DNA from 2 places in the Shewanella carassii genome. Region 2 is predicted to be linked to the other one. Evidence: predicted binding sites of a transcription regulator. Region 2 holds the regulator's gene; the other holds the start of a gene.

Region 1 (5,370 bases), 150 kb from region 2:
AGCGGCCGCTTGGCCTGCAGGCGCGCTTCTTCGGTGTCGGCGTCTATGTATTCGGTGATCCCTTTCACCAGCGCGTGTTCCAGGCGCTTGTTGACCGGCAACTTGCGCCATTCGAGATCTTCTTTCTTGCCTGCGCCGCCCGGGCCACCGCGATACTTCTCGGCGACTTCGAGCAGCTGCTCTGTGTTACTGGAGTCGGCAACCGGGCAGGGCAGGTTGAGCACCACGGCCTCTACCTTCTGCTTCAGCTCAGGGTCGATATCGTCATAGATGGCCAACTGACCGGCGTTGACTATGCCCATATCCATACCCGCCTTGATGGCGTGATAGAGGAATACGGCATGAATGGCTTCTCGCACCGGGTTGTTGCCGCGAAAGGAGAAAGAAACGTTGGACACCCCGCCGGAAATCATCGCATGGGGCAGGTTGGCCTTGATATCTGCAATGGCGCCGATAAAGTCCACCGCATAGTTATCGTGCTCCTCTATGCCGGTGGCGATGGCGAAGATATTGGGGTCGAAGATAATATCTTCCGGCGGGAAGCCCACCTTATCCAGCAGCACCCGGTAGGCACGGGTACAGATTTCGGTTTTGCGCTCCCGGGTGTCGGCCTGGCCCTGTTCATCGAAGGCCATGATGATGGCGGCGGCGCCGTAGCGCTTCACCAGTTTGGCCTGTTCAATAAACTTGGCCTCGCCCTCTTTGAGGGAGATGGAGTTGACTATTCCCTTGCCCTGAATGCACTTGAGCCCGGCCTCAATCACCTCCCACTTGGAGGAGTCTATCATCACAGGCACCTTGCTGATATCCGGCTCTGAGGCGATAAGGTTGAGGAATTTCTGCATCATCTCTACCCCGTCGAGCATGCCCTCATCCATGTTGATATCTATGATCTGGGCGCCGTTTTCTACCTGGTCACGGGCCACCTCCAGCGCGGTTTCGTACTGGCCTTCTTTGATTAACTTGAGAAACCGGGCCGAGCCGGTGACATTGGTGCGCTCGCCCACATTCACAAACAGGCTGTTTGCATCTATGGTCAGGGGTTCCAGTCCGGAGAGGCGACATGCTACCGGCAGCTCAGGCAGCGGCCTTGGTGCATGAAGGCTAACAGCTTCAGAAATCGCCTTGATATGCGCAGGCGTGGTGCCGCAGCAGCCGCCGACAATATTGAGCAGCCCCTCTTCGGCCCAGGGGCCTATCACGCCTGCCATCTCTGCCGGGGTTTCGTCATAGCCTCCGAATTCATTGGGCAGGCCGGCATTGGGGTGCGCCGAGACAAAGCACTCGCTGATACGGGAAAGCTCCTCGACATAGGGCCGCAGTTCTTTCGGGCCCAGGGCGCAGTTGAGGCCTATGCTCAGAGGCTTGATATGTCTGAGAGAATGGTAAAAGGCCTCTGTGGTTTGCCCTGTCAGGGTGCGGCCCGAGGCATCGGTAATGGTGCCGGAAATCATCACCGGCAACCTTTGGTCCAGTTTCTCGAACACATTTTCGATGGCAAACAGCGCCGCCTTGGCATTGAGAGTATCGAAGATGGTTTCCACCAGGATGATGTCGGCGCCACCGGCGATCAGCGCCTCGGTGGATTCGCTGTAGGCCAACACAAGATCGTCAAAATGTATGTTGCGAAAGCCGGGGTCATTCACATCCGGGCTGATGGAGCAGGTGCGGTTGGTGGGGCCGAGCACCCCGGCCACATAGCGGGGAATACCGCTGGCGGCGGCCACCTCATCGGCCACTTCGCGGGCGATTTTGGCGCCTTGGTAATTGATCTCCGCCGCCAGGCTCTGCATCTCATAGTCGGCCATGGCAATGGTGGTGGCGTTGAAGGTGTTGGTTTCTATGATGTCGGCACCGGCCAGCAGGTATTCCCTGTGAATGGTCTTGATGATCTCGCTCTGGGTCAGTACCAGCAGATCATTGTTGCCTTTGACATCGCAATGCCAATCTTTGAAGCGCTCGCCGCGGTAATCGGCTTCTTCCAGCTTGTAGTCCTGGATCATGGTGCCCATGGCGCCATCTAAAATCAGGATCCGCTCTTTGAGGGTCTGTTTGAGCTTGAGCTCTGTCTGGCTTGGGGAGTGCTGGGAAGTCGCCATAGGGTTACCTTTCATACCTGTCTTATTGCTGTTTTACATTCGCGGTGCTTGGCATCCGCGACATCATCTCTGCCGACCTGACGCCCGGGACACTATCTGGCATGATAGCCAAAGGCGTGTGTGGGCGCGGAAAGTTATTTTGGACATTTATACGTATAGACGTCCGTAATATACGGATTCCGGCGGCCTGCGGCAAGGTTAAATTGGCCCGGTAACCACCGGACTCTGACGGGAGAAGTGTGTGGCTGAACATAGGCAACTGAATATCTATCTGCTGCGGCACGGCGAATGTGAAGGCGGCGAGATTATCCGCGGCCGCAGTGATGTGGCCCTGAGCGATGAGGGCAAAGCGCAGATGTGGCGCAGCTGGCGGGCTATCAGTAGTGCGCTGGAGCAGTTACCGAGCCAGCCCGAACGCCTGGCGCTGCTGAGCTCCCCGGCCCAGCGTTGCCAGGCCTTTGCCGCCGAGCTCAAGGCCGATATGCCTGATTATTTCCCGGCGCCGCTGCAGCAGCATGACTGGCTCTGGGAGCTGGACTTCGGTGACTGGGACGGCATGAAGGTGGCGAGTGTCTATCAGCAGCATAGCGAGGCGGCTGAAGCCTTCTGGCGTGACCCCGTGGCCAATACTCCGCCGGGCGGGGAATCGCTGCCAGCCTTTCGTAGCCGGGTGTTGGATGGCTGGCAGACTATGGTGCAGCGCTGGCTTGCTAGAGAGGTTAGTTCTTCCGAAAGCTCTGTTTCAGGAGATTCTGGTTCCTCAGCAAGCGCCGATGCGGCACTGATCTTGACTCACAGTGGGGTTATCCGGCTGCTGCTGGCCGAGATTTTGCTGCCGGGGCAAATACCGCCTGCGGCAGTGTTCAACGCCTTGGAGCTACCTTATGCGGCCTGGGTCAGAATAACCCTCTATGCCAGCCGTGATGCCAGCGGTGAAAGTGACCAGGAATGGCAGTGTTTCAGCAAGCTCCACTGGCCGCAATAGTGCTGCGCTATTGCGCCGGGCAATTGTGCCGGGCGATAAAACCGGGATAATAACCCCAAATGGCCGCCAAGTGCGGCAGCAGCCAGGGTGTTGGCGCCTTTGCAGGTGAACCAACCCAGGGAACCGGGAAAGCCCGGACTGTGCCCGCAACTGTGAGTCGCCGTTGGCGACGAGTCAGGAGACCTGCCCAGGCTGATAAACCAAACCAGAAACCCGGGCGGGTAAACCGGGGGAGCGAATAGATGATTCTTCCACTGCAGCTTGAGCCTTCTGCCGGTCACAGGCTCAATGTCGGGGGGCGGTTATGAGCCTGGCACTCAAGGTGCAACAGCTTAGCTGGCTTCCCGGTGGTCACAGCGTATTGGCCGATGTGGGTTTTGAGCTGCCAAGTGGCAAGATGCTCGGGCTCATAGGCCCCAATGGTGCCGGTAAGTCGAGCCTGCTGCGCTGCCTCTATCGTTATATCCGCCCGGACAGCGGCCAGATCCAGCTGTTTGGTCAGGATATCCATAGCTTGTCTGCCAAAGCCTTCGCCAAAGAGGTGGCCGTGGTGCTGCAGGATACCCCGGCCCAGTTGGCACTGGATTTGACTCAATTGGTGGCCATGGGACTGACTCCCCACAAGGGGTTGTTTGATATGCCATCGGCGACCGACAAGGCCCAGGTGCAGGCGGCATTGGCGCAGGTCGGGTTGCAGCACAAGGCCGCAGAGCCTTTCGCGCAGCTTTCCGGCGGTGAGAAGCAAAGGGCCTTGATTGCCCGCGCCATAGTGCAGCGCCCCAAGCTTTTGATCCTGGACGAGCCCACTAATCATCTGGATATCCGCTATCAGATCCAGATCCTCGAGCTGGTGCGCAGCCTGGGGGTCACGGTGATCGCCTCGATTCACGATCTCAATCTGGCCTCGGCCCTGTGTGACGAACTCTTGCTGCTGGATAACGGCCGCCGTATTGCCCACGGCTCGCCCCAGAGCGTATTGACCGAAGACAGAATTGCCGGTGTCTTCGGTGTTTGCTGCCAGGTGGGGACGCATCCGCAGTTGGGACGGCCGCTGATCCACTACTTTTACGGCTATCAGTCGCCAGAGCCTGGTCACGGCAAGGCTGTAAGCTCGGCGGCGCTCGCCAGTGGCGAGGTTCAAGGCGCTGCGATAGTCGAGCCAATGGCAGGGCCTGCCTCGGCCGAAACCTGTGTTGCTCACAAGGAAACTGACCGGCGCCCAGGCTCGGTGGGAGGTGGCGCATGAATGCTTCCGTGGCCGCACCGGGGCGCTCGCTTATCGGCTGGTTTCTCAGGCCCTTGCCCAGACTTTACTGGTGCTGGCTGCTGTTGCTGCTCTGCACTGTGTTGACACCCTTGGCCGCCGCCGGTTTTGGCGCCGCCGATATCAGCCTCTTCGATGTGGCAAGAGTGATTGGCAAACACCTGCTGGGCGTGGGTGAGCCTTCTGCCATCAGCGAGCGTATCGTCTGGGATCTGCGCCTGCCGCGTATCTTGCTGGCCTTTATCGCCGGCAGCGGTTTGGCATTGTCGGGTTATGTATTGCAGGCGGTGACCCGCAACCCGCTGGCCGATCCTTACCTGTTCGGTATCAGCTCGGGCGCCAGCTTCGGCGCCGTGGTCTCGGTCGCCCTGGCGACCGGCCTTGGCCTGAGTTCGGCCATCTCCGGGGTATCGCTGCCGCTGGGAGCCTTTATCGGTGCCAGTTTGGCTGTGCTTATGGTACTGCTGCTCGCGGGCAGGAATATCGGCAACCAGATAGAGAGAATGTTGCTCTCCGGGGTCGCCATCTCCTTTATGTTCAGTGCCCTCACCAGCTTGATCTTGTATTTTTCCACCCCGCAGGCCACCACCTCCTTGCTGTTTTGGAGCCTGGGCAGTTTTGCCCGTGCCAGTTGGGATGGGCTTGGACTGCCCACTCTGGTGGTGCTGGCGGCCTTGCTGGTGATCCTGGCCTTCAAGCGCCAGGTACTGGCGATGCTTGCCGGTGATGAAACCGCCCACACTCTGGGGATCAGGGTGCAAAGGCTCAGGGTTTCCATGCTGCTGTTATGCTCGCTTATTACCGCCACTTTGGTGGCCCACTGCGGCGGGATAGGTTTTGTGGGGCTGATGGTGCCTCATATTGTCAGGTTGTTGCTGCCGGGGCAGCATCCCATGGTGCTGACGGCACTGGCGGGCGGCCTGTTTATGGTTTGGGTCGATGTGCTGGCTCGCAGCATACTGCCCACCCAAGAGCTGCCGGTGGGGGTGATCACCTCGGCCATCGGCAGTCTGTTTTTCCTG
Region 2 (5,370 bases):
GGTGACTTGCAATCGCTGCAGGGCAATAGCGCCTACGTTAGTGCCGGTATCAATATGGCGTTGGTCATGCCCTCGGATGGTTTTAGCTATGCCTTTGTGTTCAAGAGTTATCTCGATGCTCTGGGGATAGCCGAAATCGCCGCTGCAGATATTGATACCCTGGATAATCTGGATCCCAATAACCCGCCGGAAATCCAAGATTTGACCTCCCAGGGGCGAGTGGTAGCCGGGGCGGTTTCCGAGCTCGGGGTTGCCGTGAGCTATCCGCTATCTATCGTCAACATGCCGGTGACAGTGGGAGTCACTCCCAAGCTGCAACGGCTGGATAGTTTCAACTATGCCGTCAGCGCCAATAACTTCGATGCCGATGACTTCAACGACGATGATTATCGTAGTGATGATTCAGGCTTTAACCTGGATCTTGGCCTGGCATTCCAGCCATTGGATGGTTTGGTTATCGGTGTCAGCGGTCGTAACCTCATCAAACGGGACTTAAGCAGCATAGAGGCCGGCGGCGTGCAGCTTACCTATCAGGTGAAACCTATGGTTACCGCCGGGGTGGCCTATGACTGGGCGGCTTTTTCGCTCAGCAGCGACTTGGATCTTACCGACAACGACAAGTTTGCCGAGCTTGAGGGCAGCCGCTATTGGCGTTTAGGCGGTGAATACCGGCCTACCGACTGGGTTGCTTTGCGGCTCGGTTATCGCCAGGATCTCAATGATCACAGCGCCGATCTCTACTCACTCGGGACAGGGTTCGCCATAGGCAACAGCTTCCGGCTGGATCTCACCGGTATGTTTGGCAGTGACGATGCCATAGGCGGAGTACTGCAAACCAGCTATCACTTCTAACAGCGATTTAACCGTTGATGAGCGCCAGGGTTGACTTGATAGTCAGCAACAGGGCGCTCAGGGTGCATAGCGCCAAGGTTAAGCTGCGGGTCTTCTCTTTATCCACCCGGCCCACCAAACGGCCAGCGACCAGAAAACCAATAAATACCGCAGGCAGCAGCAACAGCGATAGCCACAGATGCTTTAGGGTCAAGAGGCCAAAACAGCCGAGAATGATCAAGGCTATCAAGGAGCTGAAGATGAAGAAGGCCGACAGCGCTGCGCGGAACTGACTGGCATCCTTACCCGCCAGCAGCAGAGCCATAGGTGGTCCACCTATGGCCGCCACGGTACCGAAGATCCCGGAAAATACCCCGGCAATAAACAGGCTGAGGCGGTTGATCTTAATGCTGTATTTTCTGAAGCTGAGAAATACGGCCACGGCCACAATCAGGGCTATGGTCAAGCCCATAATCGGTTGCGGTGCCAGCAACAACAGGGTGGCACCAATCAGGCCGCCGGGGAGTCGTCCCAGCAAGGCATATTGCAAGCCGTTGAATTCCAGGTGGCCGCGTTCGCGTATCAAGGTCAACAGGGCGATAGAAAATCCCATCACAATCACAGGGACGGGAACCAGTTCCGGATCGACGATATACAGCAAAGGTGTGGCTACCACGGCCAGGCCAAAGCCTATCAGCGACTGGGTCAGGGCGCCGGTAAATATGATCAGGGATGCCAGCAACAGGGTGACGGGATCTATCAGTGACAGCATTCGCAAGCTCCCAAAAGAAAAGGATCGCGCAGCGATCCTTGTTCAACAATAAGATAATTCAGAGGAATAAGACACTTATTCCATGTCTTCCCATTCAATGCCCATGGCATCCATCATGCGTTTGGCTTCTTCCGGGATGCTGTCTGGTTTGTCTTTGGACAAATCCTCATCATTGGGCAGTGGCTGGCCGGTATAGGCATGCAGGAAGGCTTCGCACAACAGTTCGCTGTTTGTGGCGTGCCGCAGGTTGTTTACCTGGCGCCGGGTGCGCTCATCGGTCAATACTTTCAGTACCTTCAACGGAATAGAGACAGTGATTTTTTTCACTTGCTCATTCTTCTTGCCGTGTTCGGCATAAGGGCTGATGTATTCGCCATTCCATTCAGTCATTGATTCACCTGTGATCTCACTAATTCGCAGCAGATTTTAAACCCTTACAGGATACAGTCAAATGATTGCCTGCAAAATCTGTGCAATATGAACAGAAATCCATACATTTGGACGTCCAAACGTCTTGATGCCTATTGACGGCTGGATAGTCATTGGTTAGATTTAGACGTCCAGACATCTTTATGGTGTCGAACCTCAGCATTCAGGAGTCGATTATGACAGAGCGGCGATTAGCAACCACAGCGGTCCGGCAGGGCATCGAATCAGACAGCCAGCACGGGGCCGTGGTGCCACCCATCTATCTGTCGACCAACTATGCCTTTGAGGGGCACACTCAGCCAAGAGCCTTTGATTACAGCCGCTCGGGTAATCCTACCCGCTCCATTCTGGGGGATGCCTTGGGGGAGCTGGAACAGGGTTGCAGTGCGGCAATTACAGCGACCGGCATGGCGGCCATTACTCTGGTGGTCAACCTGCTGGGGCCGGATGACCTCTTGTTGGTGCCCCATGACTGTTATGGCGGTAGCTATAGGTTGTTCACCCATCTGGCCGCCAAGGGCCAGTTTCGTTTGCAGGTTTTGGATCAAACCGACCCGCAAGCACTCGCCGCTGCCCTGGCGCAAAAGCCGCGCATGGTGTGGCTCGAGACGCCATCTAATCCGCTGCTGCGGGTTGTGGATATCACCGCCATTGCCGAGGCGGCCCACCAGCAGGGGGCATTGGTGGTGGCCGACAACACCTTTTTATCGCCGGCGCTGCAACAGCCTTTACTGTTGGGGGCCGACATAGTGGTGCACTCGACCACTAAATACATCAATGGCCACAGCGATGTGGTGGGCGGCGCCGTGATTGCCAAAGATCCCGAACTGGCAGAGCAGCTGCACTGGTGGTCCAACACGCTTGGGCTGAGCGGTGGCGCCTTCGATAGCTACTTGACCCTGCGAGGCCTGCGTACTCTGGCGCTGAGGATCCGCGAGCATCAGGCCAATGCCGAGCGCATAGTGGCGCTGCTGAGCCAGAGCCCGGTGGTAGACAAAGTTTATTATCCGGGGCTTAAGAGTCACCCTGGTCATGAGATTGCCGCCAGGCAGCAGAGTGGCTTTGGCGCTATGCTGAGTTTTGAACTCAAGGGCGATGAGACGCAGGTGGTTGCCTTCCTCGGCGCGCTCAGGCTGTTTTCCGTGGCCGAGAGCCTGGGAGGGGTTGAGAGCCTGGTGGCCGTGCCCGCCACCATGACCCACAGAGCCATGACGAGTGAGGCTCGCGCCGAAGCCGGTATTAAAGATACGCTTATTCGCTTGTCTGTGGGCATAGAAGATAGCCGGGATCTGCTAGACGATATCGCCGCCGGATTGGCGGCAGCCGCAAACTGTTGAATTGAAGGAGCTTGAGATGGCACGTTGTCACCTACATAAGTTTGGCGGTTCCAGTCTCGCCGATGCCGATTGCTACCGACGGGTCGCCCATATTTTGCTGACCCATGGTCATGCCGATGATCTTGTAGTGGTTTCCGCCGCCGGCAAGAGTACTAATTTTCTCTATAAACTGTTGAACCTGAAGGAGTCGGGCGCTCTGTGGCAGGAGGAGCTACAGGAGCTTGTCGGCTATCAGCAAAATCTGATTGAACAGCTGCTGGGCAATGAACAGGCACGTCAACTGCGGGAGCGTCTGTCTACAGATAAGGCGCAACTGGCCAGTTTATTGTCTTTGCCTGAACTCAGCGAATACCAATGCAATCAGGTGGTGGGTTTCGGTGAACGCTGGTCGGCCAGACTGATGGCGGCGCTGCTGCGGGAGTCTGGTGTCGCCGCTTCCCATGTGGATGCCCGCAGCTTGTTGATTGCCGATGAGGGCGCAGTACCCAGGATTCGCCTCGATGAGTCCCGCGAAAGGGTGCAGCGGCTGCTGGCCGAGCATCCCGATGAGCGTCTGGTGATCACCGGCTTTATCTGCGCCAATAGCCAAGGCGAAACTCTGCTGCTCGGTCGCAACGGCTCCGACTTCAGTGCCACCCTGATAGCCAGCCTGGCCGATATCGACAGGGTGACCATTTGGACAGATGTCGAAGGGGTGTTCAATGCCGATCCCAACAAGATTGCCGATGCCAGGTTGCTGAGCAGTATGTCGCTGGCTGAGGCCGACCGCCTGGCGCGGCTCGGCTCCCCGGTACTGCATTGCCGTACCCTGCAGCCTTTGTTTGATACCGAGGTCAGCCTGGCGGTGCGTTCGAGCTACGCCTCGCATACCGACTTTACCCTGATAGCCCCCAAGAGTGATGCTGCAAGCGCCCCTGTGGTGACCAATCTCAATCAGGTGTCCCTCTTGAGCCTGGAGTTCAATGGCACCCAGGCTCAGACGCTTGATGCGCTCAATGAGGCGGGTTTGAACCCGCTGGCTTACTGGTCTCAGGGACAACACAAACTGGAGCTGGCCTTTACTCCCGAATTATCCCGCCAAGTCTGGCAGTTACTGGAAGCGCAGACATCCGAGCTCAAAATTCAAAGCATTACCGAGGACAGAGAGCTTGGGCTGGTGGCGCTGGTAAGCAGTGGCGCCGGCAGTTATCGCCGCAGCTTTGCCCGCTTGCTGAGCCGTGAAGCGCGGCCTCTGTATCAGGACCAACTCAGCCTGGTCACCCTGGTGCCTAAATCGCAGGTGAACCTGCTGACCCAGAAGGTGCACAGGCGCTGCGCCGGCCCCCGCAAACGCATAGGCGTTATTCTGCTGGGGGTGGGTAACATAGGCGAAGCCTGGGTGGAACTATTTAGCCGAGCCCGCGACGGCCTCAAACGTGAGCTGGAAGCCAGTGTTGAACTCCTGGGCTTGGCGAGTTCGAGCCGTGCCTGGATCTGCAATGAAGGGATCGTTGGGGAAGACTGGCAGGCAAGGTTTGAAGCCGAAGCCACCCCTTGGCAGTATGAACATCTGTTCGAACAGCTTGCGTTGCTGCAAGCCGATGAACTGGTGGCGCTGGATATCAGTGCCAGCGCCGGACTGACACTGCAGTATCCTGAGTTCTTTGCCCGTGGCATTCATATGGTCAGTGCCAACAAGTTGGCCGGCTCTGGGCCATTGCCTTTCTACCGCGAGCTGAAACAGCAGTTGGGTAACCGCCGACTGTTCTGGCGTTACAACGCCAGTTGCGGCGCCGGGCTGCCGGTGCAGCACGCGCTCAATGATTTGCACAACAGCGGCGACAGGGTAGAGGCTGTCGGCGGTATCTTCTCCGGCACGCTCTGCTGGCTGTTTGAGCATTTCGATGGCATCAAACCTTTCTCCGAGCTGGTGTTGCAGGCCAAAGAGCTGGGGATTACTGAGCCAGATCCCAGGGACGATCTTTCCGGGCGTGACATGCAGCGTAAGCTGTTGATTTTGGC

Evidence for each region. Region 2 encodes MetJ, which represses methionine synthesis genes. Its sites were predicted from a motif close to TAGACGTCTAGACGTCTA; they were not measured.
Region 1: metH (methionine synthase) is a predicted target of MetJ. The motif match lies at 2,248-2,265, and genes of this name have one in related genera.

What each region holds. Positions count from the first base shown of each region.
Region 1 covers NZ_AP024618.1:3,665,955-3,671,324, reverse strand. The annotation lists gene metH (methionine synthase) at 1-2,099, opposite strand, end outside; gene K5621_RS16580 (histidine phosphatase family protein) at 2,341-3,084, shown strand; cobalamin riboswitch at 3,153-3,289, shown strand; gene K5621_RS16575 (ABC transporter ATP-binding protein) at 3,389-4,330, shown strand; gene K5621_RS16570 (FecCD family ABC transporter permease) at 4,327-5,370, shown strand, end outside.
Region 2 covers NZ_AP024618.1:3,818,377-3,823,746, reverse strand. The annotation lists gene K5621_RS17165 (conjugal transfer protein TraF) at 1-852, shown strand, start outside; gene K5621_RS17160 (sulfite exporter TauE/SafE family protein) at 860-1,603, opposite strand; gene metJ (met regulon transcriptional regulator MetJ) at 1,679-1,993, opposite strand; gene metB (cystathionine gamma-synthase) at 2,209-3,369, shown strand; gene K5621_RS17145 (bifunctional aspartate kinase/homoserine dehydrogenase II) at 3,386-5,370, shown strand, end outside.